One region of the Faecalicatena fissicatena genome, then DNA from elsewhere that is predicted to be linked to it. Evidence: predicted binding sites of a transcription regulator. Region 1 holds the regulator's gene; the other holds the start of a gene.
What was found. Region 1 encodes HrcA, which represses chaperone genes, less so after heat shock. Its sites were predicted from a motif close to TGTTAGCACTCNNNNNNNNNGAGTGCTAACA; they were not measured.
Positions count from the first base shown of each region.

Region 2: the regulator HrcA is predicted to act here: its motif matches at 1,762-1,792, upstream of H7U36_RS02760 (Hsp20/alpha crystallin family protein).

Region 1 covers NZ_JACLYY010000006.1:190,421-194,617, reverse strand. The annotation lists gene dnaK (molecular chaperone DnaK) at 1-1,356, opposite strand, end outside; gene grpE (nucleotide exchange factor GrpE) at 1,402-2,034, opposite strand; gene hrcA (heat-inducible transcriptional repressor HrcA) at 2,109-3,152, opposite strand; gene H7U36_RS08215 (RluA family pseudouridine synthase) at 3,370-4,197, shown strand, end outside.
Region 2 covers NZ_JACLYY010000002.1:140,199-144,395, forward strand. The annotation lists gene H7U36_RS02750 (YczE/YyaS/YitT family protein) at 1-485, shown strand, start outside; gene H7U36_RS02755 (YARHG domain-containing protein) at 621-1,637, shown strand; gene H7U36_RS02760 (Hsp20/alpha crystallin family protein) at 1,955-2,416, shown strand; partial or broken gene H7U36_RS02765 (D-proline reductase (dithiol) proprotein PrdA) at 2,586-3,005, opposite strand; gene H7U36_RS02770 (PH domain-containing protein) at 3,103-4,197, opposite strand, start outside.

The sequences.
Region 1 (4,197 bases):
GTCGATGTCGAATGTAACCTCGATCTGCGGTATTCCACGGGGTGCCGGCGGGATGCCGTCCAGTCTGAACTGGCCGAGAGATTTGTTGTCCTTTGCGAACTGTCTCTCACCCTGTACTACGTTGATGTCAACGGCTGTCTGGTTGTCCGCAGCTGTGGAGAAGATCTGGCTCTTCTTTGTAGGAATAGTCGTGTTCCTCTCGATCAGCCTTGTAGCTACGCCGCCCATTGTCTCGATGGACAGTGACAGAGGTGTGACATCCAGAAGAAGGATATCGCCTGCGCCTGCGTCGCCTGCCAGCTTGCCGCCCTGGATGGAAGCCCCAAGTGCCACGCACTCGTCCGGGTTCAGGGATTTGCTGGGCTCCTTGCCTGTCAGCTGTTTTACCTTATCCTGTACAGCCGGGATACGTGTGGAACCGCCTACCAGCAGTACCTGGCCAAGCTCGGATGCTGTGATGCCCGCGTCAGAGAGAGCTCTCTGTACAGGCTCTGCTGTCTTCTCTACCAGGTCGTGTGTCAGCTCGTCGAATTTTGCCCTTGTCAGGTTCATATCAAAGTGCTTCGGTCCCTCTGCTGTTGCAGTGATGAACGGAAGGTTGATGTTTGTCGTTGTAGCGGAAGAAAGCTCCTTCTTAGCCTTCTCAGCAGCTTCCTTCAGTCTCTGGAGAGCCATCTTGTCTGTGGACAGATCCACGCCCTCCATCTTCTTGAACTCGGAGATCATGTAGTCTGTAACCTTCTGGTCAAAGTCGTCGCCGCCCAGCCTGTTGTTTCCGGCTGTGGAGAGAACCTCGATAACACCGTCGCCGATCTCGATGATAGACACATCGAAGGTACCGCCGCCCAGGTCGTATACCATGATCTTCTGCTCTTTCTCATTGTCAAGGCCGTATGCCAGCGCTGCCGCTGTAGGCTCGTTGATGATACGCTTTACATCAAGGCCGGCGATCTTTCCGGCATCCTTTGTGGCCTGGCGCTGTGCGTCGTTGAAGTATGCGGGAACTGTGATGACAGCCTCAGACACCTTCTCGCCAAGGTAGCCCTCTGCGTCCGCTTTCAGCTTCTGCAGGATCATGGCTGAAATCTCCTGGGGAGAATATTTCTTGCCGTCGATCTCTACCTTGTAGTCTGTTCCCATCTCTCTCTTGATGGAGGAGATCGTTCTCTCAGCGTTTGTGACTGCCTGACGCTTTGCGGGCTCGCCCACAAGACGCTCACCTGTCTTTGTAAAGGCAACTACAGAGGGTGTGGTTCTCGCGCCTTCTGTATTCGCGATAACTACCGGCTGTCCGCCTTCCATGACGGCTACACAGCTGTTTGTTGTACCTAAGTCAATACCTATGATTTTTCCCATGATGTAATTCCTCCTGTTATATTTTGATTTTTGATTGTTAGCTCTTTAGTTGGCCACCTTCACCATGCTGTGCCTCACGACACTGTCACGGTACATGTAGCCCTTCTGGAATTCCTCGGCTACTATATTTTCGCCTAAGCTCTCATCCTCCACATGCATCACTGCGTTGTGGAAGGCGGGATCGAACTCCTTGCCCACCGCCTCGATCGGCGTCACGCCGATCTCCTTCAGTGTGGTCATCATCTGTTTGTACACCTTATCCATGCCCTGCATGAAGGGGTGCTCCCTCTCCTCCTCTTTGACCGCGTCCAGGCCTCTCTCGAAGCTGTCCACGATGGGGAGGATCTTTTCTATGATATCTTTCGCACCAACCTCGTACATCTGGGATTTCTCCCTCTCCGTGCGCTTGCGGAAGTTATCAAACTCAGCCATCTGTCTTGTGAGCTTATCTGTAAGCTCCTCGATCTTCTCGTCTTTTTTGTCTTTCTTCTTTCTGCCAAAGAGCTTCTTCCCCTCGGTCTTTCCTTCCTCGGGGGAGGCCTCCTCTTCAGGCTCCTCCTGGCCCTCTGCCCCGGCTTTATCTTCCTTGTCTCCGTCCTCAACGGGGATCTCGCCGTCGCCCGGCTCCTCCTTGGCAGAGGCGGTCTTCTTAGCCTCCTCTACAGCCTCTTTAACCATCTCTTCCTGGCTTTTTTCCTGTTTTACTTCTTCCTGATTATTTTTATTTTCTTCCAAGGGTCCATCCACCTTTCTTATTCTTTATTATGGAAAATCGCATCCAGCTCGCCCTGCAGGTGCTTCAGCGATTTCAGTACATGCTCGTAATCCATCCGCTTCGGTCCGATAATTCCTATCGTTCCCTTCATGCCGTCCCCCAATTCATAGGTTGCGGTGACGACACTGCAGTCCTTCATGGTCTGCACCGGCGTCTCGTCTCCGATATACACCTGGATGCCTGTGTTGTCCTCCTGGGAAAGGGTCTGCGTGACCAGCTCCGTGAGCTGCTGCTTCTCCTCAAAGGCACTGATGATCTCCTGTGCGCTCTTCTTGTCACTGAGCTCCGGATATTTGAAAATATTCGTGGCTCCGCTTGTGTAGATCTGCATATCCTCGTCTACCTGGATAGCGTCCGCCACCGCGTCGAGCACATCGCTGATCACCGCGCTGTGGATGCCCGCCTGCTCCTTCAGCCTTGCTATCAGTCCCAGGTTGATCTCCTCAATGGACATACCGTTCAGCGTTGTGTTGAGCAGCATGTTCAGCTTCAGGAGATTTTCATTGCCAAGCGGCTCATCTACATTGATGATCTTGTTCTTTATGACGTTTCCTCCAAGCACGATCACCGCGATGATCTGCTCATCATCCACCTGGGAGAGCTGAATGAACTTCAGCTTGTTGGCGCTGTTCATGGGAGTAGAAACCATGGTCGCGTAGTTGGTGTTTGCCGCCAGCACTCTTGCGGCCTGCTTCAGGAGCTGATCCATCTTGTCTGCCTTATCCAGCATCTGCTCCTGCATCTCATTTAGCTCCTGTTCCTTCTCCTCCATCAGCATATCCACATATAAGCGGTATCCCTTGTCGGAAGGGATCCTTCCCGCTGATGTATGGGGCTGCAGGATATATCCCAGCTCTTCCAGATCCGCCATCTCATTGCGGATCGTCGCAGAACTCAAATTCAGGTCCGTGTATTTGGAAATGGTCCTGGAGCCCACGGGCTCACCTGTTTCCAGATAGTTCTGGATGATCGCATGAAGGATTTTCAGTTTTCTTTCACCCAGTCCATCTTTGGCCTGCATCCTTACTGCCTCCTTTTTGTATTGTTAGCACTCATTTGGTACGAGTGCTAATCTCTACGGTTACTAATGTATCACTATGGTTTTTATTTGTCAACAGGATTTATAAATTTTTTACAGTTTATGCGAAATTTGTGAAAATTTGATTTTTCTCTGCTATAATGGCCGTAAAGCAAAGCGGGGCATCCCCCCTCTTCACAGCGGAAAGGCCGGATAAGACATGGACAGGATCATTGATTATATAATAGGAAAAGAGGCGGATGGGCTCCGCGTGGAACAGTTTCTAAGGAGGAAGGGCTACTCCCGTCAGAACCTCTCCGCCATAAAAAGGATGCCCGAGAGCATCCTTGTGAACGGCGCGCCGCGCTATATGAACCAGCCCCTCCGGGAGGGGGATCTGCTGAGAGTGGGCATTCGCGAGACAGGCGTCTCCGAAAAGATCCCTCCCGTCCCTCTGCCGCTGGACATCGTGTACGAGGACGGGGACATCATCGTCGTCAACAAGCCCGCCGGCATGCCCATCCACCCCTCTGTCAACAACTACACCAACACCATGGCGAACGCCCTGGCCTGGTACTACAAAGAGCAGGGAAAGCCCTTCATCTTCCGCTGCTCCAACCGGCTGGACCGGGATACATCCGGCCTCACGGTGGTGGCCAAGCATCTGGTGAGCGCCGGGATCCTCTCCGCCATGACGGCGGACAAGACGCTGGGCCGGGAGTACCTGGCCATCGTCTCCGGCCATGTGACGCCCCCCGCCGGCACGGTCCGCGCCCCTCTGGCCCGCAGCGGCACATCCATCGTGGAGCGGAAGGTGGATTTTGAACACGGGGAGGAGGCTGTCACCCACTACGAGACCATAGGCCTCTGCGGCCCCCACAGCCTGGTACGCCTGAAGCTGGAGACGGGCCGCACCCACCAGATCCGGGTCCACATGCAGTACCTGGGCTATCCCCTCATCGGCGACTACCTCTACAACCCGGATATGAAGTACATCAGCCGACAGGCGCTCCACTCCCACCGTCTGTCCTTTCCCCACCCCATGACC
Region 2 (4,197 bases), on a different contig from region 1:
TCGTCATGCACTGCTTCTTTATCCTCCTGCAGATCCTGATCCTGCGGAGGAACTATCATCCCATCCAGCTCATGCAGCTCCCGGTGGCCTTTTTCTTCGGCTATCTGACGGACTTCGGCGTGTGGGCCGTGCAGGGCATCTCCTGCCATACATACTGGCAGCAGTGGATCGTCTGCCTCATCGGTATCCTGCTGGTGGCTGCCGGCGTCAGCCTGGAGGTGAAGGCCGGCGTGGTAGTGCTGGCCGGAGAAGGGGTGGTGCTGGCCATCTGCAGGGCAATCCCCTCGCTCAAATTCGGCTACATGAAGGTGGGCTTTGACGTGATTCTCGTCATCATTGCCTGTATCTTATCCATCAGCTTTACCGGCCGCCTTCAGGGCGTCCGGGAGGGAACCGTGGCCGCGGCCGTCATGGTGGGGCTCATCGCCAGACAGTTCGGCAAGGTGCTGGCCAGATGGAAGCTGGAGGATGAGCAGAGCGCGTAAAGCACTGACCGGGACGGGGACGGGCAGGCTGTGTAAAGGTTTTTATGGACGGATCTTAGCGCAAAATGTATAATCAAAGTATCTTTACCAGGAGACTGTAAATCAAGAAAAATCTATGAAAGGACGGACACTGCCATGAAATGCCCTTACTGCGGTCAAGAGACCCCCGACGCCTCCACCTTCTGCGCTGAGTGCGGCGAAAGGCTGGACGACATGCCCCTGGATCCCTCCCTCGATTTTCCGGAGGACCCGGAGGAACAAAAACCCCGGGGAAAGAAAAAAATGCCCCTGCTGATAGCGGCCGCCGCGGCGGTGCTGGTGCTCGCCATAGCCGGAGCGGTATTTTTCTTCACACGCACTCCCGGGGACAGCTCCTCCAAAGGCGGCCAGACTGCAAAGACAGAGGATGCCGCGGAAAATGACACGGAAGCTGAGGACGGGGCTGACCCGGAGACAGAGGAGAAGCCAGATCCCTCTGACGCGGATTTCAACCTGACTACCGGAGGCCAGCTCCGCCTGGAGGGGTATGTCAGGAGCGCAGCGGGGAACCAGAAGCTCCTCCGCTGGGATGACGGGCTTTCCTTTTACGGGAGAAATTCGGATGGGACGGAGATCCTTCTGGAGGATATAGACAGGGCCTCCATCGATGACTCCCTGCTCCCGGAGGGCATGCTGGATGAGCTCAGCTCCAACCAGAAGATCCGGGTTGACGGACAGATGTACATTGACAGCAATGAGCTGTACATCATGCCCTATGAGATTTCCGACAGGGACGGGAAGGATCTGATCACAGCTTACGAGAAGAGTCGGATGGGATCCGAAGACGACTCTGCCTCCTCTTCTATTTCTGCCAGCGGCGGTTACATTCTTCCACAGAGCAGCACCCGGCTTCTCACGGAAAAGGACTTAAGCGGCCTGTCCCTGAAGGAGATCAACTATGCCAAAAATGAGATTTACGCGCGCCACGGACGGATGTTCCATTCCCGTGAGCTTCAGGATTATTTCAACGGCCAGAGCTGGTACAGCGGGACTGTCTCCCCGGAGGACTTCAGCGAGTCTGTCCTGTCCGATGTGGAGAAGCAGAACGCGCAGTTCCTCTCCAGCGCGGAGTTCTCCATGGATCCGAGCGGCTACCAGCTTGATGCAAACTGAGGCAAAAGGCGCAACTCTCCTGCCAGTAGATTGCCTGCCGCGCCATATGAGGGGTAAAATGGGCACAGGAGGTGTAAACAGATGTACCTTTGCAAAAAAAACGGGTCAAAAATTTTTTTAAAAAAATTAGCACTCACCTCTTGACACTGCTAATAATAAGTGTTATAGTACAACCAGAACAAAGGAAAGGGGTTCAAAAAGGAGCAGCGCTCCGGAAGAACAGAACGTTTCCGATGTTCAGGGAACACAACACCTCGGATTTCTCCGACAGTGCTAACAACTTACAACATATGATCTTTTGAAAGGAGATATGACTTATGATGATGCCTAGTATTTTTGGAGAAAACTTATTTGATGACTGGATGGACTTCCCATTCGACGATGATTTTGACAAATACTTCTTTGGAAAGAAGAACCCGTTATATGGAAAACATGCTAAAAATATGATGAAGACCGATGTAAAGGAGACCGATGACACCTATGAGGTAGACATTGACCTGCCTGGATTTAAGAAGGACGAGATCAATGCCAAGCTGGAGAACGGATACCTTACCATCTCCGCTGCCAAGGGCCTTGACAAGGACGAGAAGGATAAGAAAGGCAAATACATCCGCAAGGAGCGTTACGCAGGTGCCATGAGCAGAAGCTTCTATGTGGGCGAGGGCGTAACTCAGGATGAGATCAAAGCCAAATATGAGGACGGTATCCTGAAGCTGACTGTTCCGAAGAAGGACGCAAAGGCTGTTGAAAAAAATGACTACATTGCCATTGAAGGATAATTTTCCGGAGGATCATTTCCCCGGAAATGGAATGGGCGGTTCCCGAAAGGGAGCCGCCTTTTTATATGCCTTATTTATCATTCCATAGCAACAAAAAACAATTCGGATATGCGGGCCTGCGGCAGATCATTTCACCCCATTTTTCTCTGCCGGCTTTCTGGCTGGATTAGATAGGAAGCTCCAGATAGATATCCTTTCCTTCCTTGATAGAGATTACAACCTTACCGCTCTTGATGGTCGTAACTGCTCCCTGCACGCTGGCAGCTGCCTCCACTGCCGGTGCTGCTGACGTCTCTTCAGCTGTCTCCTCCTGCGGCGTTTCTTCCTCGCCGTTGTCATCCTTGTATCCTTCCACATTGTCAGGTGTAAGAGGACATAAGGAGTCGCTTGTCTTGGTCAGCTTTGCGCCAAGTACCTGTTTGATCTTCAGGCAGCCGTCCAGAGACAGCAGTCCGGAGTCAACCAGCTCATCAAAAATGGCAGGATCTTCAAGGTTTGCGGCCTCAATGGTGATCCCTGCCTCCGCCCTGCAGCAAAGCACTGCTGGATCATTTTCATGCTGTTTTGCGGTTTCCGCTGTAATTGACATTTCCATTACCTCCTAATGTTTTTTCTATCTCTAAGTATAGTAATTTCGGAGCATAATTGCCAATTGATTTTGAAAATACACTTATAGATGAAGTCTATTAATCTTCAGTCCCTCCGCACATCTTCTCTCTCATCTGATCCGCCCGCCGGGCGTCAAAATAGGGGAGCCCGTGGGCCATGTTCTCTGCCCCCGCCAGAAGGTGGAGTGTCCCCTTGCATATGCCGCAGGCCCGGGCGATGAAATTCTGCTCCAGGGTCACGTACTGCACATTCGCATACCGCACCGCCACCACTCTGCGCCCAAAGCAACCTGAGACGGCCTTGACAAATCCGTCGCTCATGACAAGACCGGATGTGAGATAGCGCAGAGCCAGGACAGCCGGACCCGCCGCCGCGAGGAGGATAAGGCCTGCTGCCGCCGCCACATGGTACAGCTGCATGTACGCCGCCGGAATATAGTCCGGCATCCACAGGAGAGCCAGCGCTCCTGCCGCTGCCACACATCCCTCATACAGGAAGAGGGGACAGAGCCAGGCAGCCCAGGCGGAACGGGGCTGCCTTTGCACCTGCCGGGCCGCGATAGCAGCAAACTCCGGCAAAATGACCCGCAGCCTCTCATATACCTCCTTCTCCGAGCTGTAGAGAATGAGAAAGGAGTTTTTCTCCGCCTTGTCGTCCCCCATGCCCACATTCACGATCTCCACCATATATTTCCCCAGAAGGCGGGCGATCAGCGTCTGGCGGAGCTTCAGCGCCTGTATCATATCCACGGGAATGGTGTACTCCACCTTCTTCAGCACGCCGTATCGGATACAGATCCGGTCCCGCTGCCGCTTCACGCGGAAATCCAGATACCGCACAAAGTCCTTCACAATGTCCCACACGGCGGACAGGATGATGGCGATGGCTGCCAGAAGGCTCACCGCGGACCGAAGGAGGGAGTCCAGGGCGTTCTCCTGCCCCAGCGCCTCCGCCGCCATAACCACAGCGCCCACAAGGCCCAGGATCACGACTACGATGGACAGTACGCTCATGGAGCAGACGCCGTGGCGGATAATGTCCCCGGAGCCGGCCCGGAAGTCGTAGGTCTCCTCCTGGACTTCCCGCGGCGCAGCTGCCGCATCCTCCCCTCTCAGGAGAGACTCCACTTTGTCCTTAAAGGCCTCCGCCTTCGCCTTTTTCAGGACAATGGT